Regions from separate parts of the Halomonas qaidamensis genome, predicted to be linked through region 2. Evidence: predicted binding sites of a transcription regulator. Region 2 holds the regulator's gene; each other region holds the start of a gene.
What was found. Region 2 encodes sigma-54, which starts transcription at its own class of promoters, with help from an activator protein. Its sites were predicted from a motif close to TGGCACNNNNNTTGCTNT; they were not measured.
Positions count from the first base shown of each region.

Region 1 (10,830 bases), 320 kb from region 2:
TCTAGCCAGCGGGCACGCTCTTCTGGTGTAGTCAACTCTGTTATAGTCAGCTCATCAAGCCGACGCGCATCAAAAAAGAGTGCGCCATCCGCATTAACAGTGATGCCCAGGAGTGGGCTCTCGATCGCCACTGTTGTAATGTCTAAGCGAGGTGAATCACGTAACACCCCCATCAAACTAGGGGCCAAACGAACCAATAACCCTTCCGCCATGGGAAGACTGGCATCACCCCACGCGGCTTCCTGGCGCAGTCTTAAGATCGTTTCGCGCACGGCATCTGCATTTAAACGTGAAAGTTCCGCGTCTATTCGGCCACTTAATAACGGCGTATCAGGAGCCTCGCTAGGAACGCTAACTTCGCCAATGATTAGCTCGCCATTGAGACGAAGCTCTTGTTCATCGAGCACCATGTGGCTGTGAACATCGAGTGGCGAAAGGTGAATATCATAAGCAGGATAGTGAAGCGATAACGACTCAACATGCAGGTGGTCGCGTTGAGCAAAATGATAGGCATCGTCAATATAGGTATAACGGCTTTCAAGGGAGGAAGGCCCCATCGTCAGCTGAGCAGGGCCATCGGTTAACGTGAGCTGATCAAGCAGCGCGCGCAACCGCCAATCACCAAATACGCCCTCCAGACGCATTCTGGCTCCACGAACCGATAATTCACGGCCGTTTTGTTGAATCACAAAGGGAGCCAGCGCTAAACGCAGTTCGCTATGGCCGCTTACCGTGTGGTAGCGCCCTTGCCAACGTGGAATGGACGGTGCAGAGACTTCGCCCACGGCTTTTTGCAAAACGCTGTCTAAACGGGGCAGAAGCGTTCCTTCAACATCAGTACTTAATGCGCCATGACGCGCACGGTAAGTGAGTTCTAGTCGCCATGGCCGCCCTAACAAGGGCGATAAAAGCAGCTTTCCCTGAGACGTTAGCCACCCTTGGCGGCTCTCTGTCCGGCTAACTCGCCACTCGCCTCGTGCTTCTAAATCTTCTAATGCTTGGCGAAGGCTGCGTTCAAACAAAATACTCGATAGCAGTTGCGCCACCATCCACGCCACCGCCAGGGCCGCGAGAATAGGGACGATCAGTCGTTCCTTGCGCATGCGATCTCCTTGAACACCCCCTCGATTGGAGACGTTCGCCACCGACGTTGCGTAATCAGTTTTTAGTAATTATCCGAATCCATTCATTATTATATAAGTAATTCATCTGCCTTCTTGTACTGCCTGCTTATACTGATAGATTTTTTAATGCAGCCAAAACCATAAATGCATCGTACTCCACGCATAGATACCGGCCATGACATCATCAATCATAATGCCAAATCCACCGGCAACACGCCTATCAGCCCAGCGGATAGGCCATGGCTTGAACACGTCGAAGATACGAAAAACAATGAACCCCCAGAGCGCCGCTTCCCATGAAAAGGGTACGGCCGCCATGGTGATCCAGTAGCCAACAAATTCATCCCAAACAATACCAGAGTGATCGTGCACACCTAAGTCATGGGAGGTTTTATCGCATAACCAAACCCCAACGACAAAGGCGGCAAATACAATGCCGAGATACCAGCTCAAGGGCAGGTCGGCCATCATCCAGTAGAAAGGAATAGCCGCTAGCGTCCCGAAGGTACCTGGTGCCCAGGGCACTGCACCACTGCCCAGGCCAAAGGCGAAAAAATGGGTTGGCCGACGCCAAACGCTCGCTGGTGCTCGGTTCATGGCGCTCCCCCGCTAAAATGCTGCCATCCTTCGTAGTCACTGGCATCAACACCAGTCACGCCTAGCGTTTCTGTACAGCGGCCTATTACAGTTAGTGACAGGCCAAGGTCAGCGAGTCGCTGCTGAGCAATAGCGATATTGAGTGGTGAAAGTGTCACCAGTAGCTCGTAGTCGTCCCCCCCCGTTAGCGCGGCTTTTATCGCACCATCGTGGCCTAACGTCTCATGTAACCCATTCGCTAACGGCAGTGCATCTAGCGCTAGTGCACAGCCCACTTCAGACGCGTTGCGTAAGTGCGACAAATCTGCCAGCAAGCCATCCGAAACATCTAATGCTGCGGTTGCAAGACCGCGTAATGCCACACCTGCTGCTAAACGAGGTTGTGGCAACAAGTAGCGGCTTAGCAGCGGGTGCGAAAGATCGCGTTCACCCTGGCGCCAAAGGGCTAGGCCACCGGCTCCGCCACCAAGCGCACCCGTCACCGCAATGACATCTCCCACGCTTGCGCCTGAACGGGTCAACGCATCACCTGTTGGCACTTCGCCCATCACCGTGACACCAATGGTCAATGCCCCAGAGGTGACATCCCCTCCGACCAGAGCGGTGGAATGTTGCTGGCAAAGCGCATGAAACCCTTTCGCGTACCCTGCTAACCACTGCTCAGCAGCATCGCGATCAACAAAGGCACTCTTATCCAGCGTTAGTGCCATCAGACACCACCGGGACGTTGCTCCCATCGCGGCTAAATCGCTGAGTGCCACTGCCAAAGCACGGTGCCCTATCGCATGTGCTGGGGCATCGTGGGGGAAATGGACATTACTCACCGATGTATCAACGCTAACCACAAGCTGCTGACCTGCTTGGGGCACTAAAAGCGCTGCATCGTCGCCATTTTCAAGCGCTATACCGGCTGTCGCGTGCGCCTCCTGCGGCGACATGAAGTAGCGCTGAATCAGTTCAAATTCGCCAAGCACAAAGGCCCCTTAAACGTATTATCAGAAGGCTTGCCTTACAGACGGCGAGCACTGACCTCGGCACTTCGTAAGCGATTTGCCAGCTTATCGAGAATACCGTTTACGTATTTATGGCCGTCGGTGGCACCAAAAGATTTGGCCAGCTCAACGCCTTCGTTAATCACTACGCGATAGGGCACTTCCATCCGCCGAGACAGCTCGTAGGCGCCCAAACGAAGGATAGCTAACTCAACGGCGTCAAGATCTTCTAGGCGACGGTCGAGCAATGGGGCAATTTCACGGTCTAACTCTGCTTTGAATCTGACCGTGTTATGCAGTAATTCATGGAAAAGCGCTTTGTCGGCGATTTCCATTACTTTTACCCAGTTTTCGTAATCTTCTAGGTCATCATCCGCTACTTGGCTGCGAAACTCAGCTTCGATAGTGGTGATTGATTTACCCGTCATTTGCCACTGGTAAATTCCTTGAACCGCCAGCTCACGTGCGGCGTGGCGCCCTAGCTGTGCAGCAGAAGGCTTACGCTCACGACGTTCACTCATTGGTTATCTCCTAATGGCAATGCGCGCAGCAACGATACCATTTCCATCGCTGCCATTGCCGCTTCCGTACCTTTATTACCTGCTTTGGTGCCCGCTCGCTCGATTGCTTGTTCGATAGTCTCAACGGTCAACACCCCGTTTGCCACCGGTGTATCAAACTCAAGCTGGAGGTGGTTAATGGCGGTATTACAGCCACCAGCCACATATTCAAAATGCGGCGTGCCTCCACGAATAACCGCGCCCAGCGCGATAACAGCATCGGGCTTCATGACCTTAAGCACACGCTTTACTGCCAGCGGCAGCTCCCAAGCACCGGGGACGTGGACAAGGTGAATATTGTCCGCATCAACGCCATGGCGCGTCAGGCTATCGATAGCGCCTTCCACCAGGCTATCCACCACATGGTGATTGAAACGACCTACAACGATGACATAACGGCCATCGACATCTACAAAAGTACCTTCAACTTGCGAAAGGGATTGCATCAATTTATTCCTGCTGAGAAGTTGGCTCATACGCCGTGTCATTAGGTCCCAAGCGCTCAACCACTTCGAGATCAAAACCAGAGAGCGCCGAGAATTTCCACGGTGAGCTGAGTAGCCGCATTTTACCTACCCCTAGGTAGCGTAGGATTTGCGAGCCAGTACCAATCGTTAAATAATTACCTGAACCGTCTGAATCGCTGGTGCGCGGTTGACGCACGCGGTCCAGAAAAATATCCAGTTGATCTTTTAAATCCTGATGGGGACGACCATCATCAATCAGCACAAAGACACCCGAAGGTGCATCCGCGATCTCTTTCAGGGCACGATGAGCATCCCAACGGCACTGCTCACCTTTCATTAACCCCACAATATCACGTAGCGTATCCGCTAAGTGAACACGCACAGTAGTGGGCTGTTCTGGGGTCGGTTGCCCCTTAACCAAGGCTAAATGATGAGCGCCCTGTATGCGGTCACGGAACACATGCAGCGCCAGCTCCCCATGGGCCGTCATCACGCTGGTGGTTTCGACCGGGTCAACGGTTTGCTCATTAACGATACGATAGTGGATTAAATCGGCAATTGTGCCAATTTTAATACCATGCTTTTTGGCGAACACTTCAAGCTCAGGACGACGCGCCATACTGCCATCGTCATTCATGATTTCACAAATGACGCCGCTGGGGTCACATCCGGCTAGCGATGCCAAATCACAGGCGGCTTCGGTATGCCCTGCCCGGCGCAAAACACCACCCGGCTCGGCCATCAGCGGAAAAATATGGCCGGGCTGTACAATATCTGTCGGCTTGGCATTTGCTGCCACTGCGGCTTGTACCGTGCGGGCACGATCGGCTGCGGAGATGCCGGTGGTCACCCCTTCGGTCGCTTCAATGGAGAGCGTAAACTTAGTGCCAAACCCAGAGCCATTGTCACGCACCATCAGCGGAAGGTTAAGCTGTTCGCAGCGCTCACGCGTCATGGGCATGCAGATAAGTCCGCAGGCATAGCGTGCCATAAAGTTGATATGCTCGGCCTGCACTTTTTCGGCCGCCATGATGATATCACCTTCGTTTTCGCGATCCTCATCATCCATGAGAATCACCATTTTGCCCTGGCGGATATCTTCCACCAGCTCAGCGATAGGGGACAAACCCTCTGAAGAGGAATGCGCCATGGAATCTCCAAAATAAGTGGTCGCAATACATGCGATTTCGCGCGTCAGGGTACCTTGCTCTGGCCCTGTGCGCTAGTCAGTGCGAGGTTCAGCGATTATTCGCCAATCACTCCCAACGGCGCGAATTTCTTTAATAGTCAAACGTTTTTGGTCAGCCATACGGGTCATACCGGGCAACGCAAATAGTGGTCGAGCTTCACCCCCCAACAGCGTTGGCGCGACAAACAACTGCAGCTCATCCACCGCGTTCGCCTCTAACAGCGCGCCTGCTAAAGTAGCACCGGTTTCAACGAGCAGTTCGTTTATCTGCTCATGCTCAGCTAGCCAGCTCAGCATGTTGGCGAGGTCGATTCGACCTTCTTGATCCGCAGGCATTACCTTAATAAGCGCACCCGCAGCTTCCAGCTTTTGACGTTTTTCGTCACTGTGATGTTCGGTGGTAATAATCAACGTGCGCCCTGGTTCACGAAGGCAGGCTGCCGCTAGCGGTAGACGCAGGCGTGAATCTAAGATGACACGCAGCGGCTGGCGCTGACTGACCGCCTCTGCATTATCAAGCGCCAGCTGTTCCGCGCGCACTGTCAGCCGTGAATCATCCATAATAACGGACTCAACGCCACTTAAAATAGCGCTTGATCGAGCGCGCAGACGCTGCACTTGGCTACGCGCCTCTGGCCCAGTAATCCACTGCGACTCTCCTGACCCCATGGCAGTACGACCATCAAGACTCATGGCCATTTTTAAGCGTACAAAAGGACGTTTGCGCTGCATACGCGAAATAAAACCAGGGTTTAATCCACGTGCATCCTGCTCTAACAGGCCAACCTCCACCTGGATACCCTCATCCCGTAGCCGCTGGATACCGCTACCGCTAACGCGGGGGTTAGGATCAACCATGGCCACGACCACTCGTGCAACGCGAGCATCCGCTAACGCAACAGCACAAGGGCCTGTGCGTCCCGTATGGGAGCAAGGCTCCAACGTGACGTAGGCAGTGGCACCTTCCGCTTTTATACCCGCTGCGTTAAGCGCATGAATTTCTGCATGAGGCTCTCCGGTACGCAGATGGAACCCCTCACCCACCACTTGCCCTTCAGTGTGTTGATCGTAACGGACAATAACGCAGCCCACTCGAGGGTTAGGGTCGGTTGTATAAAGACCCTTAGCCGCTAGTTGCAAGGCACGCGCCATAAAGTGATAGTCAGCGCTAGTGAACCCTTCTTCCATCGGCTCTTTTATCGACTCTTTCATCAACCCTCTCCGCGATGTGGGTCGCTGGGGGCGGATGCAAGATGATCACCAGGATCTTGAGAAAGGCGGTCTATCTCAGCGCGAAATTCGTCTAAATCTTGAAATTTACGGTATACCGATGCAAAGCGGATATAGGCGACCTGGTCGAGCTTGCTTAACGCTTTCATGACGGCTTCACCGATATCCCGCGCGTTGACTTCGCGATCTCCACGGGCACGAAGCGATTGGCGAATACGCTCAACGGCAGCTTCTATTGCCTCGGCACTGACTGGGCGCTTTTCAAGCGCACGCAACATGCCTGCCCGCAGCTTACTCTCGTTAAACGTTTCCCGTGAGCCATCGGATTTCACAACTCTCGGCATGATGAGTTCTGCGGTTTCATAGGTAGTAAAGCGTTCTTGACAGCTAGCGCATTGGCGACGACGGCGCACCTGGTCACCGTCGGCTACCAGCCGCGAGTCGGTCACTCGAGTATCATTAGCACCACAAAAAGGGCAATGCATGGCAGTCAACCTGTTGTCAGTACGTGCAGCGTGTCAGCCTGTGCAGAGAACGGCACTTATCGGCATATTATGAACTATTGTTAGCAGTAAAGTCGCCACGCGCTACAACGATATGCAGTAAAGAGGCACTTGCAAGCAAAAATAGTCGCTTTATTAAACGCGGCGTTAACCTAGCATTGTAACGATTTGGCACACAAGCTGCAGCGTTTGTCGTAGGTTGTTTAAGAGGACACTCCATGACCCCATTTGAGCAGACGGTCTACCATTTCCTTTCGCACCTCTACGGCCCCCGCGCCAGCGAGGTACAGCGCCGCCTTGGACAGCACATTGAGCACTTTCGTCACGTATCAACGGCTCCACCCGTAACAGAAATTACCGCGGGAGAAGAGGATCATGCACCAACGTGGAGCGAAAAAGATCAGTGGATCATTAGTTACGGTGATTCCATTGTGGCAGATGACGCTCCCCCTCTTGCGGTACTGAATGAATTTCTTCAACGCTATCTGGGTGAGCGCATTAGCGGCGTGCATGTGCTGCCCTTCTTTCCATGGAGCAGCGACGACGGCTTCTCAGTTATTCATTACCGAGAGGTTAATCCAGAGCTGGGTAACTGGGAGCACATACGCGAACTGGCCAGCCACTACGACGTGATGGCAGATTTAGTGCTTAACCACGTGTCTCGCGAATCGCTCTGGTTTGTTGATTATTTAACCGGCAGCCTGCCAGGCCGCGATTACTTTATTGAGGTTGAACCGGAAACTGATGTTTCCCAGGTAATTAGACCACGCAGCAGCCCCTTGCTCGTGCCTATTTCTACGCGTCGGGGAACCCGCCATGTATGGGCAACCTTCTCGGAAGATCAGATCGACTTAAATTTTGAAAATCCTGACGTATTGCTAGAATTTGTTGGCATTTTGCTGTTTTACCTCCAACAGGGCGTGCGTATCATTCGCCTGGATGCTGTGGCATTTTTATGGAAACGTTTGGGAACATCGTGCATTCATCTTCCAGAGACACACACCGTCGTGCGTTTACTGCGCGCCATTGTCGATGAAATATCACCGGGCACGCTGCTAATTACCGAGACCAATGTTCCTCACGCAGAAAACATCAGTTACTTTGGCCTGGAGCGACTTGCCAATGGCGCACCCGACGAAGCCCATATGGTTTATCAGTTCGCATTGCCACCGCTGCTGCTACATACGCTCACGCGCGGTGAAGCGACCACTCTGCAGTCCTGGCTTGCTAGCCTGCCGGTACTGCCTAAGCAGTGTACTTATTTAAATTTCACTGCCAGTCATGATGGTATTGGCGTGCGTCCTTTAGAGGGCTTGCTTCCTGACCATGAGCGAGATGCGCTGCTAGAACTGATGCATCGCTTTGGTGGCTTTGTCAGTATGCGTAGCAATCCTGATGGCAGCGATACGCCTTACGAAATCAATATCACCTGGTTTGAAGCCATGCGCGGCACACGTCGAGGGCCAGACCCTTGGCAAATTGCCCGCTTCCTTTGCAGCCAAGCCATCATGCTTACGCTTCAGGGCATTCCCGCCCTTTATATCCATACCTTGACAGGCACCCTTAACGATGTCGAAGGGGTAGAGCGCAGCGGCCGCTTACGTTCAATTAATCGCCGCCGCTGGCAGCGTGATGAGCTAGCGCTATTACTCGAAAGCCCCTCAACACCGACCCACGATGTGTTTCATGCACTTAGTCGTCTGCTCGAACAACGCCGGTCAGAACCCTGCTTCCATCCCCATGCTGCGCAGCGCGTGCTGCCCACGCCCCCAGAGTTACTTGCTATTGAGCGAGGCCCCCTCAGTGACGGCCGCCGTTTATTAGCCCTATTTAACGTAACCGATACACTGCTGCCATTAGATAAGGTGGGAGAGGCGCTTGAACGAGCGCTTAGCCATCATGCGTGGCGTGCTTTAGACCAACAAAACGCTGGTGAAGAGACTGCGTTACCACCTTACGCCATACGATGGATGGTAACGGATGCTTGAAACATGCGTTGCGGCATAACGTCTCAGCAGCGGGCAATATAATCGTCAAATAATCTACGGCTGAGATACTGCAGCATTAATCATTAACTAAAACGGTTAACTATGCTGCAGCAGAGTATCGCCATTGGCCCCCTGGGGTTCAGTCTTCATCAGCTTGTGTTGGTCATGGCTTTTTTGATGGCACTTTTAGTGGGGGCGCTACTAGGGCGGCGGCACAATGTCGCGGTGAGCGACACACTCATAACGGTGTTTTTTATCGCCTTTATTGCCGCGCGAGTAGTATTTGTTGTGCGGTACTGGGGCGCATATGATGGCATTATTGCTCGGTTTGACATTCGAGACGGTGGCTTTGATTTAACAGGCGGTATAATTGCCGGTCTTGGCTATGCCAGCTGGGTGCTGTGGCGCTCTTCTCGTCAGCGCTGGCCTTTAAGTGGCGCTTTGCTGGCGGGCGGCCTAACCTGGGGTCTTATCGTTGGTAGCACCGCCTTAATTGAGCAACAGTCGCGCCCTCTCCCAAACACGCCGCTAGTCGACCTAAGTGGCCAATCTACCAATCTACCTCAACTTGCTCACCAGACGCAGCAGCCTATCGTGGTTAATCTTTGGGCAAGCTGGTGCCCCCCTTGTATTCGTGAAATGCCTGTTTTTGAAGAAGCGCAGAACGCCGAACAAGGCATTACCTTTGTATTCGTAAACCAAGGGGAGGATGCCCAACACATCGAAGCGTTTATGCACCAGCATGAACTTTCACTGGATAATGTGTGGCTTGACCAACGCAATGCACTGGGAGAAGCGACGGGGGCTCATGCCATGCCGACCACCCTTTTTTACAGCGCGGAAGGAAAGTTGCTTAACACCCATTTTGGTGAACTCTCCCGAGCCACCCTTCACCAAGGTTTGGAACGTTTACGTTGAGACACCCTCTTACATGGGCCCATTTCATCAGCGGTTTACCTTGCTTAATTTTTATATAAGGACCTCCCCATGAACTACTTTTCCCTGACACGTTTAAGCAGCTTGTTACTATTAACAAGTATTGGCGCCACATCGGTTGGCCATGCCGAAGAACTACCTGCACCAGTGCAAGCGTTAGCCAACCAAGGTTTAACAATTCACGGTCAGTTTGAGGCACCAGGGGGCATGCGTGGTTACGGTGCTAGCGTCCAGGGTCAGGATATGGCGATTTATTTAACCCCTGATGGCGAACATGCCATTGTCGGTACGCTGATGGACAGTCAAGGCAACGACCTTACCGAAGCACAGTTAGACGAACACGTTCGAGCTCCTTTAGAAGCGCAAACCTGGGAACTGCTAGAAGAGAGTCACTGGATCCAAGATGGTGATAAGGACGCTCCGCGGGTGATCTACACGTTTACTGATGCCAACTGCCCCTACTGCCGCCAACTTTGGGAACAAAGCCGCCCCTGGGTAGAAGCAGGTGACGTGCAACTGCGTCATATTATGGTCGGTATTTTAGCGCCAAATAGCCCCGCCCTAGCAGCCACGCTGCTAGGCGCAGACGACCCTTCAACCGCGCTATATAACCATAGCAAAGGCGATTCGCTTTCAGCGAGCGCACAGCCAAGAGATATTGAAGAGCAGGTATATGCCAATAACCAGCTGTTTGAGGAGTTAGGCCTTTACGCTACGCCTACCAGCGCATTCCTACGCGAAACAGACAACGGTGATGTGCGTATTGATAGGATTCAAGGCCTGCCAAGCGAAGAGCGCATGATTGAAATGATGGGTAGTGAAGCGCCTTAGTACCGTCCATGATACCGTCTTAGGGCTGCGGCTAGGTACGGCTGCTTCCACTCAACGTTCTCTTCGTAACCAGTAGCCCGTGGTGTTATCACACCACGGGCTACTGGTTTCCCTGATACGCGTATTGCGCTGCTTAGAGCGCAGCCCGTCAGGCCGATTATTCGTCAGCTAAGCTTTCGAAACGGGGTATGCCTACGTTCCAAGGCTCGATGTCGCCTTTCTCGCCGAAATTGTCATGGTCACCAAGTACATGACCATCATGTTCACGGGTTTGCCCGTAGAGCGAGCGTTTGTGGAAAGTAGGCCCGAAGCGCTCAGCGGTTTCGACAATATCTCCCGTATAGCGAGGGTCTTGCGGGCGCTCTTGGCTGCTCATGTAATAGGCAATATCCCAGGCATCTTGATCGCTTAGC
Region 1 covers NZ_CP080627.1:2,515,821-2,526,650, forward strand. Annotated here, with positions in the region: gene K1Y77_RS11485 (YdgA family protein) at 1-1,103, opposite strand, end outside; gene K1Y77_RS11490 (phosphatidylglycerophosphatase A family protein) at 1,248-1,721, opposite strand; gene thiL (thiamine-phosphate kinase) at 1,718-2,695, opposite strand; gene nusB (transcription antitermination factor NusB) at 2,731-3,234, opposite strand; gene ribH (6,7-dimethyl-8-ribityllumazine synthase) at 3,231-3,719, opposite strand; gene ribBA (bifunctional 3,4-dihydroxy-2-butanone-4-phosphate synthase/GTP cyclohydrolase II) at 3,724-4,890, opposite strand; gene ribD (bifunctional diaminohydroxyphosphoribosylaminopyrimidine deaminase/5-amino-6-(5-phosphoribosylamino)uracil reductase RibD) at 4,963-6,141, opposite strand; gene nrdR (transcriptional regulator NrdR) at 6,141-6,644, opposite strand; gene K1Y77_RS11525 (sugar phosphorylase) at 6,881-8,650, shown strand; gene K1Y77_RS11530 (TlpA disulfide reductase family protein) at 8,753-9,568, shown strand; gene dsbG (thiol:disulfide interchange protein DsbG) at 9,638-10,417, shown strand; gene K1Y77_RS11540 (c-type cytochrome) at 10,575-10,830, opposite strand, start outside.
Region 1: the regulator sigma-54 is predicted to act here: its motif matches at 6,832-6,849, upstream of K1Y77_RS11525 (sugar phosphorylase).

Region 2 (10,830 bases):
GTCGAACAACGCTTCTATAGCTTCTAATGCTTGTTCGGCGTCGTCTCCTTCAGCATGTATTCTCAACTCGGTGCCGCAGGGGGCGGCCAGCATCAGCAGTGACATAATGTTAGCGGCATCTGCCATCTGCTGTTGTTTGTAGACGTGAATATTGGCCGAAAATTGTTGGCCACACTTGACGAGTTTCGTCGCTGCACGGGCATGAAGACCGCGCTGGTTAGTGAGTGTTAACGTTCTTTCAGGCACTCTGGTTCCTTTTTGCCGAGTGGGGTCGTTAAGAAAAGGCGTTAGTTATTGCTGTTGTGCTTATGTTTCGCTGGTTGAAGATGTGGATGCAAAAGGCAACGTTTCACTTAGGGTGTACTGCAACCCTAGTTCACGATGGCGGAGTTGAACCTCGCCTGTGTGCCTAACCAGCTTTTGCGCTAAGTCTTCTACCATGTAAACAGAGCGGTGCTGCCCACCGGTGCAGCCAATGGCAATCGTCATATAGCTACGCTGGCTATTTTGATAGGCAGGCAACCACTTTTCCAACCATACCTGAATATCATTACTCATCTCTTCCACTATGGAATAACCACTTAGGAAAGTAACGATTTTAGCATCGCGCCCAGTATATTGGCGTAACGTAGGATCCCAGTAGGGGTTTGGTAGACAGCGCACGTCAAAGACTAAATCTGCATCGAGCGGCACGCCGCGTTTGTAGCCAAACGATTCAAACGTAAGGGTAAGTCTATCTTCTCGCTGCTGGGCAACCTGATCTGTTATTCGGCGTCGCAAATCGTGAACCGATAAGCGAGAGGTGTCGATCATTAGGTCTGCGAGATCTCGAATGTCGAGCAGGGTTTCTTCTTCTTTATCAATTGCTTCTTCTAACGTCATATCACTATCCCGGGTTAGCGGGTGTCGCCGCCGCGTAGCAGAATAGCGTTCAAGAAGTATGCGAGCATCCGTAGTGAGATAGATAACTTGAAAGTGAATGCTTTTCTGGCGTAAAGCCTCGAGCATTGTCGGCAATTGCTGTAAAGCTGCTGGTAGATTGCGAGCATCAATGCTGACCGCTAGCTGAGTGCGCTCTCCTTGCTCACGCAGTTCATCTACTAGGGAGCCAAGTAGCATGGCAGGTAAGTTATCGATGGCGTAATAGCCAAGATCTTCTAACGCTTGTAAGGCGATAGATTTACCGGACCCTGAACGGCCGCTAATGATCACCAGTTGCATAGATTTTCTCTTGGCATGCCAATAAAAATGGGGATAAACGTTAGTTTAGCGTGTAGTGCTTAGCGGTGGGCCATCTAGGTAACAGGCTGCTCGCGTATTTTCGCTGTGATGAGTTCTAAAAGCTCACGCTGGCTTGTGGATTTACGCAGTTGTTGGCGTGTGTCGACGTTATTCATAATAGACGCCACTTGACCTAATAATGCTAAGTGGGTGTCGTCTGCCTCTTCAGGCACCAATAGCACGAATACAAGATCGACTGGATCACCATCAATAGCATCAAAATCTACCGGCTCAGCAAGCTTTAAAAAGCCAGCGATGGGCGAGCTGCAATGAGGGCTACGTGCATGAGGAATAGCAACTCCGTTGCCTATTCCTGTGCTTCCTAGGCGTTCGCGTCCAATAAGACGGCTAAACACTTCTTGGCTGTCTAAACTTGGGATGTTTTGTGCAATGAAGGTGCTGAAAAACTCCAGCACCCTTTTTTTACTGCCCCCAGGAACGTCATAGAGAACGCGCTCTGGGGGGAGGATAGTTTCCAACGTCATTGAATTAACGCACGCCTGCGCCTTGGGCGCGAGCTTGTGCTTTTTCCTTATGTTTAACGAGTTGACGATCAATTTTGTCTGCTAGCGCATCAATGGCTGCATACATATCATTATCTAATGCTTCTGCGTGTAGGTCTGCACCGGCAGCATGCAGCGTGCAGGCAGCTTGCTGGCGCTCCTTTTCAACAGATAAGGTCACTTGTACGGTAGTAATATTGTCGTAATGGCGCTCAACGCGTTCCAGCTTTTCATTAACATAGTCACGCAAGGCGTCAGTCAGTTCTACGTGATGACCAGTGATATTTACTTGCATTGACGTGCTCCTTATCCGTCGGACTGTTCTTCGATTGTAACCCTTTTTGCGCTATTGCAAAGCCCTTAAACAGACTTTGTCTCTTTAGCGCTGTTTTATCAGCGTAAGCGGCGACGTTCGCTGGAAGAAGGAATGCCCATCGACTCGCGATATTTGGCCACTGTACGCCTCGCTACATTAATGCCTCCCTCTTCCAAAAGCGATACAAGACGGCTGTCTGAGAGAGGTTTGCCGGGCGGTTCATCTTGCACCAGTTTTTTGATTCGTGCACGGATGGCGGTGCTAGAGTGGCTGTCACCTCCGTCTTGCCCGCTCACTTGGCTGGAAAAGAAGTATTTGAGTTCAAATACGCCGCGCGGGGTATGGATATATTTCTGGGTGGTGACCCTGGAAATAGTAGATTCATGCATTTCCACAGCGTCTGCGATATCCGCTAAAATTAACGGCTTCATAGCTTCTTCGCCGTGTTCCAGAAAGCCTATCTGGCGAGCGATAATTTCTCGGCCAACACGCAGTAGCGTATCGTTTCGGCTTGAGAGGCTCTTGATTAGCCAGCGCGCTTCCTGAAGGTGCTCCTTTAAAAACTGGTTATCCTGGCTTTTGTCAGCCCGTTTGATAAGACTTGCGTAGTCAGGCTGAATACGCAGTCGTGGCAGTGCTTCTGGGTTTAGTTCCAGGTGCCAGCCTTCGTTGTCGTGGCGAACCACTAGGTCTGGCGTTACATAGCTGTCATCGGTGTCTCCAAAGGCGCTGCCTGGGCGAGGGTCAAGGCTGCGGATCAAACGAATTACATCATCTAGCTGATCATCACCCAAGCTTAAACGTCGCTTTAACAAACGCACATCATCCTTACCGAGCGCTTCAAGAAATTGACGTACTAGCCTCTTGGCAGGCATAAGCAGCGGTGTATCTTCCGGTAGTGAGGCGAGCTGCAACATTAAACATTCGCGCAGATCACGAGCAAATACGCCGGTGGGTTCAAACTGTTGAAGACGCAGTAAGGTTGTTTCAACTTCACGCTGGCTAAGCCCTTCATGACCTTGGGCCTTAAGCCCCTCGCGGATGTCATTGAGGGGCTGAGTTAGATAGCCATTAGCATCCAGAGCATCTATAAGGCTTTCTGCGATGGCATGGTCGCGAGAGGAGAAATCCGTCATGGCGAGCTGCCAAAGTAGGTGGCCATGTAAGCTTTGACCAGCGGCTTGACGTTCAAAATCAGGCCCCTCGCCGCCGCTGCTATGGTTGCCTAGATCCTGATAAGTGTCTGACCAGTCACTATCAGTGGAGAGTTCGTTAGGAATGCTGTCGGACCATTCCGTTTCCTGGGGTTCACTAACAGCCTGTTCGCCGAATTCGTCTTCCTGCTCAAGCATTGGGTTGGCATCAAGTGCTTGCTGAATTTCTTGACGAAGGTCCAATGTTGATAGCTGCAGCAGGGCAATCGCCTGCTGCAGCTGGGGTGTCATGGTCAGCTGTGTGCCGATACGCAATTGAAGAGAAGCTTTCATGACCATCTGAGAACCACTCGTTTATCAGAAAGCTCCACCCTAGTGCGAGTTATGGTTTGGTGCAAGTGCAATAAGCATGCCACAGACACAATTTTTCAGGCAGGTGGTTGTTTACAGGCGAAAATCAGCACCTAAATAAACATCTCTTACCTTTTGGTTGTTGAGAATTTCTTGTGGCGGGCCGCTAGCGATGATGTGACCGTCGCCAACAATATAGGCGATATCACAAATATCCAGCGTTTCTCGCACATTGTGGTCAGTAATCAATACGCCTATATGACGTTTTTTAAGTGCTCGGATAATTGCTTTAATGTCGCCTACTGAGATTGGATCGACGCCAGCGAACGGCTCGTCAAGCAAAATAAAGGCAGGTTCTGTTGCGAGGGAGCGAGCAATCTCAACACGTCTACGCTCTCCACCTGAAAGGCTCATACCTAAATTGTCGCGAATGTGGGTGATATGAAAATCTTCCAGTAGCGTCTCAAGACGTTGTTCGCGGGCGCTGTGATCAAGTGCTTTACGAGTCTCCAAGATTGCCATGATGTTATCGGCAACGGATAGTTTGCGAAAAATAGAGGCTTCTTGAGGCAGATAGCCAATCCCTGCCATGGCGCGCTCGTGCATAGGAGCATGCGTTAAATCAAGCCCATCAATGCCTACTTTTCCTGCATCAGACTTTACTAGGCCGACAATCATATAAAACGATGTTGTTTTGCCTGCGCCGTTAGGGCCAAGCAAACCGACGACGCTGCCTTGAGAGATCTCTAAATTTATGTCCTTAACCACGCGACGGCGTTTATAGCTTTTGGCTAAGTGATGGGCATAGAGTGTTTTTATCGGCGCCTCTTCGAATGTTGGTTTTGATGATGTGGTCTGAGGTGCTGGCTCTGCGCTATTTGTCGCCACTGGGCGCTCCCTATTGTTCTGGCTGAAGCGTCATTCGGATACGTTGTGGCTCACCGCCACTCACGTCAGAGCGGGCCTGAACCACGCCTTGGTCAATGAAATACTCTAATCGGCCGCCCTGAAAACGATCTGTTTGCTGGGTAAGTTCGGCTTGATCAATCAGTTCTACTCGGCGTTCGGCCACATGATAGATAATCCGCTTTGCCCAGCCTTCCATCGGGCTAGCCTGACCTTCGGGTTGGTTGCGTATATAGGCTCGCTCACCGGTTGCCACGGCGCGCGATAGTTCGCCAGCATCATTGCGCTGGATTTCAACGCGATTGCCGCGCAGCTGCATATTGCCCTGCCGAATATCGACATTCCCAGAATACACGGCGGTGCCCGCTCGTTGGTCTAGATCTAACCGGTCAGCTTCTACTTCTACAGGGGCTTGGCTTTGTGCCATGACCGGTAGCGCTGCCGCAGAGAGGGGTAGCGCAATGGTGAAGAGTGCTGTACGAATGAGAGCGTTCATTGCGGCTCCTACGGAGAACGAGTGGCAGGCGGATGAGTGCCGCGCACGTTATTGGTTAAGCGAATCTGGCTATCATCTAGCCATATATCCATGCGTGATGCGTCAAGGCGCTGAGGCGGTTGCTGTAGCACTGTTTTGGAATCGCTCCAGGCATGACGCGTGACGCCATTATAATGTAATAACTCTGTATTGAGCTGCCAGCCCTCATCAGGTGAGAGCAGCTGGGCAGAGCCGGCTAATGTGAGTGCCTGTGTATCCGTATTTAGGGTACCTGTCTCAGCTGTAGCCAGCCATTGGCGTTCTTCACTATCAAAGAGTGTCGCTATGGGAGAGGTAACATCAGTCATCGCTGTCTGCGGGGTGTGCACTAAGCGTGGCGTCATTAGCGATTGCTGAATGGTGCCTGTGTCACCAAATAGTGTCATTTCCGCATTTTCAAGTACGTGACCTGGCTCTTGAGCCCTCGCATCGGGATTAAACGATTGGTCTTTATATCCACGCGGGTCTATCCAGGCAAGTATACCCCCCAGCACCACCACAAGCGTGGTAATCCAAAACCGTTTCCTAACCCAAAAGCGCATTACGATTGACCGTGTAAATACGTATCTAACACAGCGTCCCAATGACCTTGAGACATCAGTAAAGTATCGCAGATTTCACGCACAGCACCGTGGCCGCCAAGCCGATCAGTGATCCAGTCAGCATGGGTATGCATATAATCAGGGGCATTAGGGACAGTGATGCCAACGCCTGAGCGTTTCATCGGTGCAAGGTCTGGCAGGTCATCGCCACAATAAGCAACATGCTCTAGTGTGATATCTAGGCGTTGGCAAAGCGCGCGTAGCGTAGTGAGTTTATCCTCACACCCTTGATATACATGCGTAATGCCCAAAGAAGCGGCACGTTGGCTGACCATAGGTGAATCCCGCCCGGTAATTAAGGCAACATGGATACCTACGCGCTTCAATAGCTTGAGACCGTGACCGTCTTGGGTATGAAACGCTTTGATTTCGATGCCATCCGCTTGAAAGTAGAGGCGGCCATCAGTAAGTACGCCGTCAACATCAATCGCCAGTAGTTTTACGCGGCGAATCCGGTCTTGTAGTGCTTCAGGTAGGGCCATATAGCCTCCCTATTATTAACGTTTAAAAAGATGGTTATATAACGCCGCTAGCAAGTAGGTCGTGCATATGCAGCGCACCAATGGGACGCTGCTGATCATCCACAACTGCGAGTGCGGTAATTCGACTGTCTTCCATAATGCGAACGGCTTCAGCCGCCAATATATCGGGTCCAATACGTTTTCCAGGGCGCGTCATAACATCATCGACGATGACGTCACGCAGGTCATGAAACTGATCCAGCGTTCGGCGTAAGTCACCGTCGGTATAGACGCCCGCAAGACGCCCCTCACTATCCACTACACAGGTAAAGCCCAGGCCTTGCCGGGTGATTTCTATAAGTGCATCACGCAAGGGGCTGCCTAGTGCCACTTGGGGGAGGCGTGTCCCGTTGTGCATCAAATCTTTAACGCGAAGGAGCAAACGTTTGCCCAGGCTACCTCCTGGATGTGAAAGTGCAAAATCCTCAGCGGTAAATCCGCGTGCTTCCAATAACGCAACAGCCAAAGCGTCGCCTAAGGCAAGTGCTGCAGTGGTTGAACTTGTTGGCGCTAGGTCGAGAGGGCAGGCTTCGCGCTCAACGCCACTATTGAGGTGTGCATCCGCATGTTTAGCCAATGTTGAGCCAGGGCGGCCGGTCATACTAACAAGAGGAGTGCCTAAGCGTTTCAGTAGCGGCAGTAGCGCGGTAACTTCTGCTGTTTCACCAGAGTTGGAGAGTGCTAATACGACATCCGCCCGGGTAATCATGCCGAGATCGCCGTGACTGGCTTCGCCTGGGTGTACAAAAAAAGCAGGCGTACCGGTGCTTGCCAATGTAGCTGCTAATTTCCCCGCAATATGACCTGACTTACCCATGCCAGTCACGACAACACGGCCATGGCAGGCAAGAATCAGCTCGCAAGCGTGGTCAAAATGTTCATCAAGTTTGGCTTGTAGCCCACCAATGGCTGCCTGCTCAATTTGTAAGGTGCGCAGCGCACTTTCACGCAGTGGGCTAGGGGTCGATAGTGGCTGGCGCATAAGGTGGTCTCTTTTTCATTAGCGTTAAAACAGTAAGAATAACATCTCGGCGCAGATTGTAGGGGATGCGCGCACTGTCCTGACAAGAACAGCCACAATGAGTGAATCTGTTACTGTGAGTAGCGTTAAGTTACGATGTTCGATAATATTTCGAAAACACTGTTTTTTAAACTATCTGTTTTTCAGATTAACTGTTTTTTTAAACTATCTCGCTTGCAGGCGACCAGCTTATGCTAGTGCTGTCACGGCAAGACGATCATCAAGGCCAGCCAGCCCATGACAGATGTTCCCTTCATAGAAATTGAAGATTTGTACTTCTCGCGAGGAGAGCATGATATTTTTCGCGGAATCAATATGACGATTTCGCGTGGCCAAGTGACCGCTATTATGGGGCCAAGTGGTACAGGTAAAACGACCCTTTTAAAGCTGATTGGTGGCCAGTTAACACCCGACCGAGGGCGAGTGTTAATCGATGGTCAAGACGTGCACCGCCTGTCACGTAAAGCCCTCTTCAGTCTTCGTAAGCGCATGGGGATGTTGTTTCAGAGTGGTGCGTTATTTTCAGACCTTGATGTGTATGAAAATGTCGCGTTTCCGCTTCGAGTGCATACCAATTTGCCAGATACTATGATTCGCGATCTTGTGCTTCTCAAGTTGCAAGCGGTGGGGTTGCGCGGGGCAAGGCACTTATCGCCTGCTGAGCTTTCGGGGGGGATGGCAAGACGTGTGGCTTTGGCACGTGCGGTAGCGCTTGACCCAGAGCTAATCTTGTATGATGAGCCTTTTGTCGGCCAAGATCCTATTTCAATGGGTGTGCTTGTCCAGCTTATTAAACGGCTTAATCAGGCGTTGTCACTTACGTCAGTGATCGTTTCACACGATATCAAAGAGACTCTTAGTATTGCGGATTACCTGTACTTAATCGCCGATGGACAGGTGGTTGCTTCTGGCACGCCACGCACTTTAGATACAAACCAAGACCCGCGGGTGAGTCAGTTTATTCACGGTGAGCCTGATGGCCCCGTGCCGTTTCATTACCCAGCTGAGACCCTCTACCGCGATATTCTAGGCCAAGCCTCTGCAGGGAAGGTGCGCTAAATGCAATCAAACATTAAACATGCTATCTCGCATGTTGTTCGGCTTGGGCGAAAAGGATGTGATGCCTTGGAGTCGTTAGGACGTGCAGGTATCTTCTTGGCGCAGTCTGCAGTAGGGGTTCCCTCGCGGGAAGGCTGGTTATTATGGCTACGCCAAGTGCATTTTGTTGGTGTTTTGTCGCTTGCGATTGTCTTGGTATCGGGGCTGTTTATTGGCATGGTGCTTGCCCTCCAGGGTTACACCATTTTGGTTGACTTCGGTGCAGAACAGGCGCTTGGTCAAATGGTGGCGCTTTCACTATTGCGTGAATTGGCACCGGTGGTCGCTGCGCTTCTGTTTGCCGGGCGCGCTGGCTCTGCTTTAACGGCAGAAATTGGTCTTATGAAGGCGACCGAGCAGCTGACAAGCATGGAAATGATCGGTGTTGACCCACTGCGCAGGGTCGTAGCTCCCCGCTTATGGGCTGGTTTTATCGCACTACCTATTCTTACCGTTGGATTTAGCGTGGTGGGCATTTGGGGGGGCTATTTAGTAGGTGTGGAGTGGTTAGGCGTTTTCGAAGGCTCTTATTGGAGCAATATGCAGGCTAGCGTTTCATTTGTTGATGATATCGGTAATGGAATCATCAAAAGCCTTGTGTTCGCAGTGGTTGTTACCTGGATTGCGGTGTTTCAAGGGTATGACTTAGTGCCAACATCTGAAGGTATTTCACGTGCCACAACCCGCACAGTGGTGTATTCATCGCTTGCTGTTTTGGGGCTAGATTTTGTATTGACTGCCGTTATGTTTGGCGGTCTTTGAAGGGTGGAGCAATAACATGAAGCGCAGTAAAACCATGGAGTTTGGCGTTGGCTTGTTTATGCTGGCGGGTATCTTAGGGCTTGTTTTTTTAGGCTTACGTGTCAGTGGGATGACGCTATCGGCGCCTTCTGATACGTTTCGTCTTGAGGCAAGCTTTGCCAATATTGGTAGTCTAAAACCACGCGCGCGCGTCACTATGGCTGGCGTTACAGTGGGCCGCGTTGAGGCCATAGAACTTGATACTGAATGGTACGATGCGCGGGTAGTGCTGAGTCTTAATAGTGAACTTCAGGGTCAGCTTACTCAAGATACTACAGCAGCGATCTTAACGGCAGGTTTGCTTGGAGAGCAATATATCGGTTTAAGCGTTGGTGGTGACCCGAATATGCTTGAAGAAGGTGATGTCATTCGAGATACCCAGTCAGCCTTGGTGCTTGAAGAACTTATCCAACAATTTGTATCCAATATGGTTACTAACTGAGCACCTTCTGTGCTGCTAGTTGATATGAGGTGATTGTTATGAAGGAAAAGAGCGTAATGTTGGCTCGTCGTTTGCTTTTTTTGGTAGTACTAGCTTTTGTTTTACTGCCTTTTGTAGCTCAGGCCCAGTCAATGTCGCCAGAAGCGTTGGTGCGTGACAACGTTAAGCAATTTATGGAGCAAATCAACGGTAGAGAAGATTATTACGCCAATAATCTTGATGAGCTCAAAGCTCTAGTTAACGACAGTCTGAATGATGTGGCTGATTTTCGTTATATTGGCGCTAGCGTTATGGGAAGCTATTTTCGCAATGCAACGCCGGAACAGCGTAGTCGGTTCGCCGATGTATTTCGTCAAACGCTGATTGATACCTATACACGTGGCCTTGTGACGTTTGATTATGATGAGTTAAGAGTGTTAAGCGACCAGCGGGGCCAGCGTTATGAGGATCAAGCAAGCGTCGATATGGAAGTGGTTGCTAACAATGGACAAGTGTACCCAGTAAGTTACAGCCTGCGGCTCTCGGACGGTGAGTGGAAAGTGGTCAATGTCATTGTTAATGGCATTAATCTAGGGCTTACGTTCCGCAACCAGTTTGATCAGTCAATGCGCGAAAATAACCGAGATTACGATGCAGTAATTCGCAACTGGTCGCCTGAAATTGGCGTTGATGAGCTTGAGCAAGGGGGCAACGCGTGACGACGTTGTTATCTACGTCGCATGTATCGCTGATTGCGCAAACCAATACGTTGTCGGTCAACGGTGACCTTACTGTCAATGCAGCGGCCGACGTGGCCGCTGTAGGTGTCAAATGGCTTGAAAGTGCTCAGTTAACGGAAGTTACTTTAGATTTTTTTGGCGTCACCAGGGCAAGTAGCGCGGCGATTAGCGTGCTATTTGAATGGTTGCGTGCTTGTCATTTACTGGGGGTTGTTGTTACGTCGATTATGTTGTCTGCCCCGCTTGAGCGGCTAACCTCGCTAGCTGAGCTTGATGCATTGATAAAATCGCCCAACGCTGAAGCCTAAGCGATTACTCAACATCGCCAAGTGGGCTGCTTTTCTTTATCATGTTTTCCACTATTTCAACGCCCTTACTTGTTTTAATGACCCCAAAGGAGTTTTTTACCCTATGCAACCCAATGAAGTAAAAGCACTGCTTGAGTCTCGCATTGATGGATGTGATTTTCATATCCAGGGTGAGGGCTGTAACTTTCAGGTGATTGCGGTTGGCGAAGCCTTTGAAGGTCTTTCTCCCGTTAAGCGTCAGCAGTTGGTTTACGCTGCACTGAGTGACGAAA
Region 2 covers NZ_CP080627.1:2,197,051-2,207,880, reverse strand. Annotated here, with positions in the region: gene K1Y77_RS10275 (HPr family phosphocarrier protein) at 1-246, opposite strand, end outside; gene rapZ (RNase adapter RapZ) at 307-1,221, opposite strand; gene ptsN (PTS IIA-like nitrogen regulatory protein PtsN) at 1,296-1,766, opposite strand; gene hpf (ribosome hibernation-promoting factor, HPF/YfiA family) at 1,771-2,079, opposite strand; gene K1Y77_RS10255 (RNA polymerase factor sigma-54) at 2,178-3,593, opposite strand; gene lptB (LPS export ABC transporter ATP-binding protein) at 3,699-4,424, opposite strand; gene lptA (lipopolysaccharide transport periplasmic protein LptA) at 4,504-5,007, opposite strand; gene lptC (LPS export ABC transporter periplasmic protein LptC) at 5,016-5,588, opposite strand; gene K1Y77_RS10235 (KdsC family phosphatase) at 5,588-6,130, opposite strand; gene K1Y77_RS10230 (KpsF/GutQ family sugar-phosphate isomerase) at 6,165-7,151, opposite strand; gene K1Y77_RS10225 (ABC transporter ATP-binding protein) at 7,428-8,249, shown strand; gene mlaE (lipid asymmetry maintenance ABC transporter permease subunit MlaE) at 8,250-9,050, shown strand; gene mlaD (outer membrane lipid asymmetry maintenance protein MlaD) at 9,067-9,531, shown strand; gene K1Y77_RS10210 (MlaC/ttg2D family ABC transporter substrate-binding protein) at 9,588-10,229, shown strand; gene K1Y77_RS10205 (STAS domain-containing protein) at 10,226-10,558, shown strand; gene K1Y77_RS10200 (BolA family protein) at 10,662-10,830, shown strand, end outside.

Region 3 (10,830 bases), 1.8 Mb from region 2:
TTATATCGTACGTGGCTGTAGTACCAAAACGCGTTTCACCGTTGCCACCGCCACGAACGGTGTCTTCTACGTAACCAAGCGCTAAGCGAACAGGGCCAGTCGCGTAAACGATGCCACCCTGTGTAGCGATCACACTGCCTTCGCTAGACTGCTGTGCTTCAGTAAGCCCACGCTCAGAAAAGTGTTTCGCTGAGAAAACCGCCTGAAAACCATTGATTTCAGGTGTTTTATAGCCAATCGAGTCACCACGTGCCTGTAGGCCACCACCGGCGAATTCATAACCGCGCTCGATGTAAACATCGAACGGTGTCATGACGTAGTTATCGTAGTAACTATTATAGTTACCGGCCATAAACGTACCGTACTGCTTACTTTCGAGGCCAAGGTAGCTATTACGTACTTCATCAAAGCCTGGACGACTGCGCTCATCCCCAGTAAAGCGCCATTCTACTCGAGCAAACGCACGCAGATCCGCGTTGATTTGATGGCCTGCCGTAAAGCGCAAACGAGAACCGAAATTACGGAACTCTTCACCGTTATCAACGCCATCTTTTTCACCGCCGCCTTCAAACCCCATGGCGATGCGGCCATAGATATCTAGCTTTGTACCATCTTGGTCATACACTACTGCCGCTTGGGCTGCAGAAGCACCTAATAAACCACTGACCGCCAGAGCAAGTGTCGTTTTTTTAAACATGATTGATCCCATAAAGTCGTTAGCGCTTTTTATAAGCACTTATATTTTCAGTAGATCTAGTTTCAATAGATTTTAAATGACAAGATGTATTCGTTTTTTCTGATCATAACCCCTTCAGAAAAACAAGAATCTCATTATCAATGTATTTTTATTTAACCTTTAACTGCGCATTGCGAAGGCACTGTTTAGGATATGCTTACCTTGTCATCGATCACTTTAAAGGCTCTATGTGTCATTCTTCTTAAAGTTTTATTTTTTAGTTATTTTTCTGAAAGCTAAGAATAAGTAGTCAGACCAACATACTGACCTGCTAAAACACTTGTCATCCCCCCCTTGTCATCCCCCCTTGTCATCCCTTGTTCACTAGGCTGTCTTGGCAGTGTCACTGTCGCTGCGCATAGTGGCTACAACGTGATAGATAAAGGGATGAATCGCTCATGCGGCTCTGTATCGTTAGCGAAACCTGGTCACCAGAAATCAATGGTGTCGCGCATACCCTGAATAGGCTATGTCGTGAGCTCACCCGGTTGGGGGTAACCGTGGATGTTATTCGTCCCATCCCTAAGGTGCCTGGTAACGCCAGCAAGGTTACTCAAGGGTTAGCTCAAGAGCCGTCTCAAGAACTTCAGGTACGGCGCTTCGCGTTACCCGGTTATAACGACGTGCAGATTGGGCTTGCCAGTCCCGCCAAATTACGCCGCTTTTGGCAGCAGCAACGGCCTGATTCAATTTACTTGGCGACCCAAGGCCCGTTAGGCTGGGTCGCTCGCCAGGTGGCACACCAATTAAATATTCCACTGGTGGCTGGTTGGCATACTAACTTTGACCACTACTGCCATGATTATGGAGTCCCCTGGCTAGCTGCCGCCACACGGCGCTATTTACGCTACTTTCATAACGGTTGCGACCTTACCCTAGTGCCTACTCAACAGCAGGTCGAAGCACTGCGCGGTCAGGGTATTCACGATGTACAGGTGCTCTCACGGGGTATCGATGGCGATAAATTTTCACCCGTCCACCGTGACGATGCTCTACGCAAGCAGTGGGGTGTTAGCGAACATCAACCGGTTGCCTTATACGTGGGTCGCTTAGCACCAGAAAAGAACCTGGCATTGCTACAAGAAACGCTGCAGGCCATGAGTGACGTGCGCCCCGATATGGCACAGGTAATTGTTGGTGATGGCCCCGGCCGCGCTCAGTTACAAAACGCGTTGCCAGATGCCCACTTCACCGGCTTTATCAATAAACAAGCACTAGCACGTCACTATGCCAGTGCCGATATGTTTATTTTCCCTTCTCAATCGGAAACCTGGGGGAATGTGGTAACCGAAGCCATGGCCAGCGGATTGGCAGTCGTGGCTTATCACCACGCTGCCAGCGCTGAGCTAATTCAAAGTGGGCATAACGGCATCACCGTTCCAACTGACGAGCCGCTTGCCTTTCAGCAGGCTGCCGTCGCGTTATGCCAGCACCCTGCAGACTACGCTCGCCTTGGAAGAATCGCCCGCCTACGCGCGTTAGAGCAAAGCTGGTCGGGAATCGCAGAGCAGTTTTTACGCTACTTACAAAACGCCCAGGAGACCCACCATGCGTCCGCGTCCGCTTGTCGTATTCGATCGTCTTGATGTACTGGAATGGCAGCTTTGCCAGCGAGTAACACACTTAACGCTTTATCGCCCCTGGCGGCTAACGCTGCAAACGGCCAGTAAACTAGGAGACTGGCCTGTCTGGGTGCTATTAATCGCCGCACAGCCCTGGCTACAACCTAACGGTGCTTGGCGCATCATGCAGTACAGCGCCATCGCACTATTCGCAGTCGCTATTTATAAATTGGTAAAAACGCGGATGTGTCGTGAACGTCCGTTCATCACCTACTTAGGCGGCGTCCACTGTGGCGAGCCTGCTCGGGATAAATACAGTTTCCCCAGCGGCCACACTATGCATGCGGTCATGTTTAGCGTGCTAGTGGCCGCCCATACCCCCTGGCTGCTTCCCATTGTGATTCCGCTTAGTTTACTGATCGCTGTTTCACGGGTAGGGCTTGGGTTGCACTATGTCAGCGATGTCATTGCTGGCGCTGCCATGGGCTACGGCTTCGCGCTGCTCAGCCTTTATTGGATGGGATAAAAAAACCACCAACGCGAGCGAAGGTGGTTTTTGACATTATTGTCTAATTATCGTTGTTTCTTCTTCACTTACATATCGGGAGGCAAATCGTCACGATCCTCTAATGTGGTCATAAAGGATGTTTTAAACATCATATAAAGGCCGACCCCCGAAAACCCTAGAAACAGCACAAACATGCATAACATCAATACCATCGCCATAGCGCTTGTCCCTGGAAGTTTGCGGCTGCTGCGTTGACGTTTTCTAACCGCTGAATTTTGGTTTAAACATGAGGATAGACCAAAATGTCCTGCCTATTGGGTACAAAAGCTACTCAAAAAAATAGACAACACCTAATATTCAATAAAATCAAAATGTTAATAACCTTTAATTAACGCAAAAAAACCACCTCGCTTTCACGAGATGGTCGTTTTGCATCATTACCACTCCCTGGCGGTGATGATCAGCGTTTCCTTACACTGATAAGGGTGAGCAGGCTGACTGTCCTTTCATGTCCTTTCGCTGATATGGCTCCATGCCTTCCTTAGTTACCTATCAGCCTGCTCACGCTGTTTACTGATTGCGACTAGACTTGAGCTTAAGTAGTAATAACAAATAGCAATAACGATAGCTTAGTTTTTTTAAATTTAAGGTTACTTATAAATTGTCTACTCATAACTTTGCAGATAATAGGCCAAAAATCATAGATATGAAAAAATTACTTTATTAACAATTATTTATATGGAAATAAACCATGCCAGTCACGGCTCGATATGTCGCAATTTTATGGCTAAAACTGACACATGCGACAAAATCGCATTGTCAGTTAACACAATCCATAGGGAAACCTGTGGCACCAATAGCGCTCAGCGATTATTTTAAATAACAGCGTACAGCACTGCTTATTGCACGCCCCACCTGCTGAGGAATCATTTGATGAAACGTACAATGGCTACCCTTTTATTAATAATAGTGACTCTAGTGAGCATCAGTGGCTGTAATACCATTCGCGGTGCAGGCGAAGACATTGAGCGCGGCGGCGAGGCTATTCAGCGCTCTGCAAGTAGTTAAGGGTTGCAACTGATGACAATGATGACCGTCTATCTATCACATGGTTTGGAAAGCGGGCCTAACGCCCTGAAAGTACAAGCTTTAAAAAGAGTCGCTGAACAGCGCCATGACTGTGAAGCCGTGGTCATAGACTACCGCGGCATAGCAGCGCCTCAGGAGCGCTTACAATATTTGCTCAATGTGATCGCCGATCGAAACGATTCGTTAGCTAACTGCGTGATGGCAGGCTCCAGTCTTGGCGGATGGTTAAGTGCAGCAGTAAGTGCTCACGAACCCGTGCTGGGCTGCTTTTTACTAGCCCCGGCACTTGGCCTGCCAAACTACCCACAAACCTCACTCACATTGCAGGCAGCCCACACACATATTATTCATGGATGGAGAGATGACGTCGTGCCACCTGGCCCTGTTATTGAACATGCCCAAAGTCAACGCCTGTCGTTACGCCTGCTTGATGATGACCATCGCCTTCATAACAGCCTGGAAACGATACTTACCGATTTCGAGCATTTCCTAGCCCAGTGTGCTTCACCTCTGCCCTCTCACTAACAACGCGTTACAACAAATAGTCGACATGAGCCAAATAAAACTATACAAATGATGTACACACATAAGGAGAGTGCTCATGTTTGGTTTATTTAAGCGCGACCCCAAGAAAAAGCTACAGCAAGATTACGAACGCAAGCTACAAGCAGCCATGGAAGCTTCACGCAATGGTGACATGCGAGCCAACGCCACACTAACGGAAGAAGCAGAAGCAATTTTAGCTGAGATTAATCGCCTAAAAGCAGAAGAACGCTAGGATAAATCGCCCATGCGCCATCGTGTCATTGCTGCCGTCGCTTTTAGCTGGTTGCCTTTGTCTGCACACGCCAGCTGCCCATCGCCTGGCCAATGGTGGCAATCGCAAAACAGCGTTGCCAACAGTGCTATTTTAACCCAGGCATCACAGCATCAGGTGGTGCTTCTAGGCGAGCAGCATGACGCAGCTGACCACCACCGTTGGCAGCTGCACACCCTGGCGGGGCTTCATGCATTGCGTGATGATATGGTCATTGGGTTAGAAATGTTGCCCAGAGGAGTGCAAGATGTTCTTGATGATTGGGTGGCCGGTTTATTGACCGAAGAAGAACTGCTAGCACAGTCCCACTGGGAAGAAACCTGGGGGTTTGATGCCAATCTTTATCTCCCTATATTTCATTTTGCCCGCCTTCACAACATCCCTCTGATTGCGCTAAACATTACCCCTGAGCTCCGCCAGCGCTTGTCTAGTGAGGGGTTCACTAATGTGCCTGCCGAACAGCGCCACCATATTCCTGCACCGTTGCCCCCCAGCGATCGCTATGAAAAGCGTTTAAAGGAGGTATTTGATCAGCATGCCATGGGCGACGACCCCGCCATGCTAAATCGATTTGTACAGGCTCAGCTTAGCTGGGATGTCGCCATGGCCGAGGGGCTAGCGAATGCCGCCACAGAAGGCGCACTTGCCGTTGGCTTAATGGGTCTAGGCCATGTCATTTACCACGATGGTGTGCCACACCAGCTCACTGGGTTAGGGGTAGACCACACGTTTAGCTTACTGCCCTGGTCAACAGAGGCCTGTGAGCCACCCAACCCTGAATTAGCAGATGCGGTTTTTGTACTGCCAACGGCGGAGTAACCGCTGGCAGATTGGTTGCTAACAGGGTGTTTGCTAGAAAAATGGTCGGTTAGGCATCATCTGCCAGCGCAGGCAGTAGCGTTTTTAGCTTACGGGTAAGGGTATTACGCCCCCAACCAAGCAATTCAGCGGCTTCCCCTTTGCGGCCACCGGTATGCTTCAGCGCCGTTTCAATTAGAATACGTTCAAAATCCGGCACGGCTTCTTCCAATAAGTGGGTGTGACCTTCCGCAAGCGCATGATCCGCCCAATCCCTAAACGCGGAACGCCAATCGCCATGCGCGCTGCTGTCAGAGGCAGTGACAGAGCGCAACTCGGGAGGCAGGTCCTCCACCAGAATCTCACGACCAGACGCCATTACCGTCAACCAGCGGCAAATATTTTCTAACTGGCGTACATTGCCAGGCCAAGGAAGGCGGGTAAGGTGCGTTTCAGCATCGGGGGTGAGCACCTTAATGTCTGTCGATAACTCTTTGGCTGCTTCTGCCAAAAAATGACGTGTTAAGCGTGGGATATCTTCGCGGCGCTCGGCAAGGCGTGGCAAATGCACACGAATCACGTTTAAACGGTGGAACAAGTCTTCCCGAAACCGGCCGTCGTCAACTAACGACTCCAGGTTCTGGTGAGTCGCGGCAATAATACGCACATCGACCTTAACGGGGGTGTGTCCGCCCACGCGATAAAATTCACCGTCGGCTAACACGCGCAGCAAACGCGTTTGGGTCTCAGCGGGCATGTCACCAATTTCATCCAGAAACAGCGTCCCACCGTTAGCCTGTTCAAAGCGACCTTGGCGCTGCTGCGCCGCCCCGGTAAACGCCCCCTTCTCATGGCCAAACAGTTCGGACTCAATCAGATCACGGGGGATCGCTGCCATATTTAGCGCGATAAACGGCTTACCTGCCCGGGGGCTATGCTGGTGCAACGCCTGCGCCACTCGCTCTTTACCGGTGCCAGACTCGCCGTTAATTAATACCGTGATGTGGGAGTGAGAAAGCCTTCCGATCGCGCGAAACACTTCCTGCATGGCCGGCGCTTCACCAATGATCTCAGCACTCAACCCTTCCGGCACGCTGACTGGGCGCTGACGCTCTCTGGCATGAGCTACCGCACGGCGTACCAGGGCCAGCGCTTCGTCCACATCAAAGGGTTTAGGCAAGTATTCAAATGCTCCCCCTTGATAAGACGCCACGGCGCTGTCGAGATCTGAATGCGCAGTCATCACAATAACAGGCAGATCTGGATGGGCATCACGTACCCGAGACATCAAATCAAGCCCATCAATGCCAGGCATGCGAATGTCCGTGACAAGCACATCGGGGGGATTTTCTAACAACCGCTCCAGCGCGGTATCGGCACGTTCAATACATTCAACGTCCAGGTCTGGCTGCGCTAAAGCCCGCTCTAATACCCAACGGATGGCGCGGTCATCATCGACAATAACCACTCGTGCAACATCGGTTTGTGTCGCCTCAGTCATGACGCTTCTCCGGTGCAATTAATAACCAATGGAATCAGTAAACGAAATTCGGTATGTCCAGGGCGTGAGTCGCATTCGATCAATCCTTGATGTTGGTGCAAAATCGACTGAGCAATCGATAGCCCAAGGCCGCTACCTTCAGCGCGCCCAGAAACCATGGGATAGAAAAGCGTTTCACGTAACGTTTCAGGTATGCCAGGGCCGTTATCAATCACCCCTACTTCACTGACTAAACGATGACGTTCGGCACCCAACGTAAATTGGCGGCGCGCGCGGGTGCGAAGCGTAAGTTCCGGCGAGGGGGTGCCTGCATCGCTCATGGCCTGCACGGCATTGCGTGCCACATTTAATAAGGCTTGGATCATTTGAGATTCATCGCCGGAAAGGTCCGGCAAACTCGGGTCATAATCACGTCGAATCTCAACATGCGGATGCTCGGCAATCAGCAGTGCCCGCACTCGCTCTAACACCTTATGAATATTGACCGGCTCATGTTTGACGATGCGATTGGGACCCAACATGGAATCGACCAAATCTCTCAGGCGGTCGACCTCTTCAACAATAATATGGGTAAATTCGCGCAGCGCCGGGTCGTCCAGGTCACGTTCTAACAACTGAGCAGCACCGCGAATCCCGCCTAGCGGATTTTTAACTTCATGGGCCAAACCTCGAGCCAGCACTTTGATAGTCTCTTGCCGAGTGGTCAGCGCTTCTTCGCGGGAGATCTGCATCAGCCGGTCCCGTGGTTCTACCTCTAACAGCAGCTCATCGGCTGAAAGCGGGGTCACCGTGTAGTCCACCGTTAAAGGCTCGCTGTTCAGCGGCGTAATGCGTGCTTCTCGCTGGGTATAGGGATGAAAGGCATCCCGCGCCTTGGCGAGGACATCGTCAATACTCTCATCGCCCCCTAGCAGCGTATCTAAACTAATGCCCTGGACACGGCTAAAACTCACCGCTAACAACGCTTCTGCAGCTGGGTTCATCCAGCGAACGCGGAGTTCACCGTCTAGCAGCAAGACTGCGGTGGTGAGATGTTCAAGTAAGCGCTGGTACATGGCGTATCCTGAAGCGTCGCTGTAAAAAATAGTGTTATCGAGCGTATGAAAGAGAAACTGCAAAAAGCGCGCCAATTAAGCACAAATGGCCATTTGCACGGCTAATGAGCAAGGGGCAGTGGCGTAGCGAGCCGTTATAGCGCAAACCCTACGATAATCGCACCACTCAACGCACCATTATAGTGCGCATAGTTAATCAACAATAAAAATACTCACCGGATCAGTGCGGTGCTGAACGCGCCCATCACTGTCTAGCAACTCTGCCTGTAGCTGATGTTGGCCAGCGGCTAAACCAGCAAGCCAGAAAGCATCACTGTGCAGTGCCGACTGACTTATCTCACCGTTCACCAGCAGTTGAATTCGATGATCTTCGCGAAGCGGTGGAACAACATCCACAACTACCGCGGTATGGTCGTTCTGAAGCGACGCCTCTGCCTGGGGTAGCTCAATCGCAAAACGGTCATAGGGCATAAACGGCTGACCAGGATATCCCTGTCGACGGGATGAAGTCGCAACGGGAGGCAGGGACGTGGAAACACCAGGCAAAGGCGCCAGCGTTAGCACTTCGCCACCGCGTTCCGGGTTATCGGTAAAGGTCACTTTGCCTTGTTCATCCACCACGCGGTACACCGTTTGTGACTGCGCAGCGCTTACCCACAAGCACAGCAGTAGCGTAGCCCCTGTGGATAAGCACATTTTATGTTGCAAACGTAAACTCCTCGTCATTACTGGCACACCTTCTCAGTTTGCTACCATAAAAAAACCCCGCCGAGGCGGGGTTTTCAGGCTAATCACACCGCAAAGGTGATGTTAGCAGCCGTTATTAGCAGCTGTAGTACATATCAAACTCGATGGGGTGAGTGGTCATGCGAATGCGCTCCACTTCTTCCATTTTGAGTTCAATGTAAGCATCAATCATCTCGTCGGTGAACACGCCACCTTCGGTCAAGAACGCGCGGTCTGCATCGAGTGCTTCCAACGCTTGGTCCAGGCTGTTGGCAACGGTTGGTACAGACTTGCCTTCTTCCGGCGGCAGGTCATACAAGTTTTTATCCATGGCATCGCCAGGATGAATCTTGTTTTTAATACCGTCGATACCTGCCATCAACAAGGCAGAGAACGCCAGGTAAGGGTTAGCCGTCGGATCAGGGAAACGAGTCTCTACACGCTTACCTTTCGGGCTAGCAGTGTAAGGAATACGAATAGAGGCGGAACGGTTACGAGCACTGTAGGCCAGCATAACCGGTGCTTCGAAACCTGGTACCAAACGCTTGTACGAGTTAGTCGATGCGTTGGTGAAAGCGTTTAGTGCACGGGCGTGCTTGATAACACCACCAATGTAGTAAAGCGCCATTTCAGAAAGACCCGCGTATTCGTCACCCGCGAACTGGTTTTGGCCATCTTTCCAGAACGACTGGTGTACGTGCATACCAGAGCCGTTATCGCCAACGAGTGGCTTCGGCATAAACGTAGCGGTCTTACCGTAAGCGTGGGCCACGTTGTGGATCACGTACTTCATTTCCTGAACTTCGTCAGCCTTCTTCACCAACGTGTTGAATTTAACGCCGATTTCGTTCTGACCTGCGTTAGCAACTTCGTGGTGATGAACTTCTACGGTCTGGCCAATCGCTTCCAGGGTGTTACACATCGCACCACGAATATCGTGGAAACTGTCGACCGGGGGAACCGGGAAGTAGCCGCCTTTAACCCGCGGACGGTGACCCAAGTTGCCGCCTTCCACTTGGTTACTGGTCGCCCAGGCACCTTCGTCGGACGTAATTTTGTACATAGAACCCTGAATGTCAGACTTCCAATGTACTTCGTCAAAAATGAAGAACTCAGGCTCTGGGCCAAAGAAGGCGGTATCGCCCAGACCGGTGGACTGCAGGTAGGCTTCTGCGCGCTTGGCAATAGAACGCGGGTCGCGATCATAGCCCTGCATAGTGGCAGGCTCGATAATATCGCAACGCAAAATTAGGGTAGCGTCTTCAGTGAAGGGGTCAAGGAAAGCAGTACCATCTTCTGGACGAAGAATCATGTCGGATTCGTTAATGCCTTTCCAGCCTTCAATAGAAGAACCGTCAAACATTTGGCCGTTTTCAAAAAACTCTTCGTTCACGTCCCGTGCCGGAACGGTGACGTGCTGCTCTTTACCGCGCGTGTCGGTGAAACGCAGGTCTACCCATTTAACATCATGTTCTTCGATTAGCGCGAGAGTCTTGGCTGACATAGTGTCCTCCGGTATGAACGTGGCTTAAAGCTTGTGACAGTAAGCTACCGATAAAAGAGTTATTCAACAATCCGGCTATCGTTGTAGCACGCCGCGAGGCATCTGCCTACGACCCGCTAGCCGCTAACAAATATAAAGCACAGAGCATGCCAACCTTGCACCAATATGGCATAAAAAAATGGCAAATCATTGTTTAATAAGTACTAAAATATTAAATTTAATGCTTCTTAATGTAGCATACCTTCTTTCTTTGTATCCTCACCAGCTCAAAATAACGCCATAGCTTGTAAAAACGCACCAATAAAGCCCAATAAAAAACCAGAAGCACCAAAATGGAGCGCCAACCAACTAATTAATTCCTAACTGGGTATAGAAAACTTAGGCTTGCTAATAAAACAAACCAACACCTACAATAAATTACAAAAATAACCATTTGGTTACAAAAAGCGGCGTAAAGCAGGAAACCATCGACATGAGCACGGTCTGTTTTATTCTAGATGCGTTAGTCACAAGTGCCCTTCTACCGCGTCACTT
Region 3 covers NZ_CP080627.1:241,972-252,801, reverse strand. Annotated here, with positions in the region: gene K1Y77_RS01215 (porin) at 1-697, opposite strand, end outside; gene K1Y77_RS01210 (glycosyltransferase family 4 protein) at 1,135-2,322, shown strand; gene K1Y77_RS01205 (phosphatase PAP2 family protein) at 2,285-2,824, shown strand; gene K1Y77_RS01200 (entericidin A/B family lipoprotein) at 3,740-3,874, shown strand; gene K1Y77_RS01195 (YqiA/YcfP family alpha/beta fold hydrolase) at 3,893-4,420, shown strand; gene K1Y77_RS01190 (DUF6435 family protein) at 4,497-4,673, shown strand; gene K1Y77_RS01185 (ChaN family lipoprotein) at 4,686-5,531, shown strand; gene glnG (nitrogen regulation protein NR(I)) at 5,581-7,011, opposite strand; gene glnL (nitrogen regulation protein NR(II)) at 7,008-8,066, opposite strand; gene K1Y77_RS01170 (DUF4124 domain-containing protein) at 8,259-8,774, opposite strand; gene glnA (glutamate--ammonia ligase) at 8,890-10,296, opposite strand; gene K1Y77_RS01160 (glycosyltransferase family A protein) at 10,769-10,830, shown strand, end outside.
Region 3: the regulator sigma-54 is predicted to act here: its motif matches at 8,123-8,140, upstream of glnL (nitrogen regulation protein NR(II)).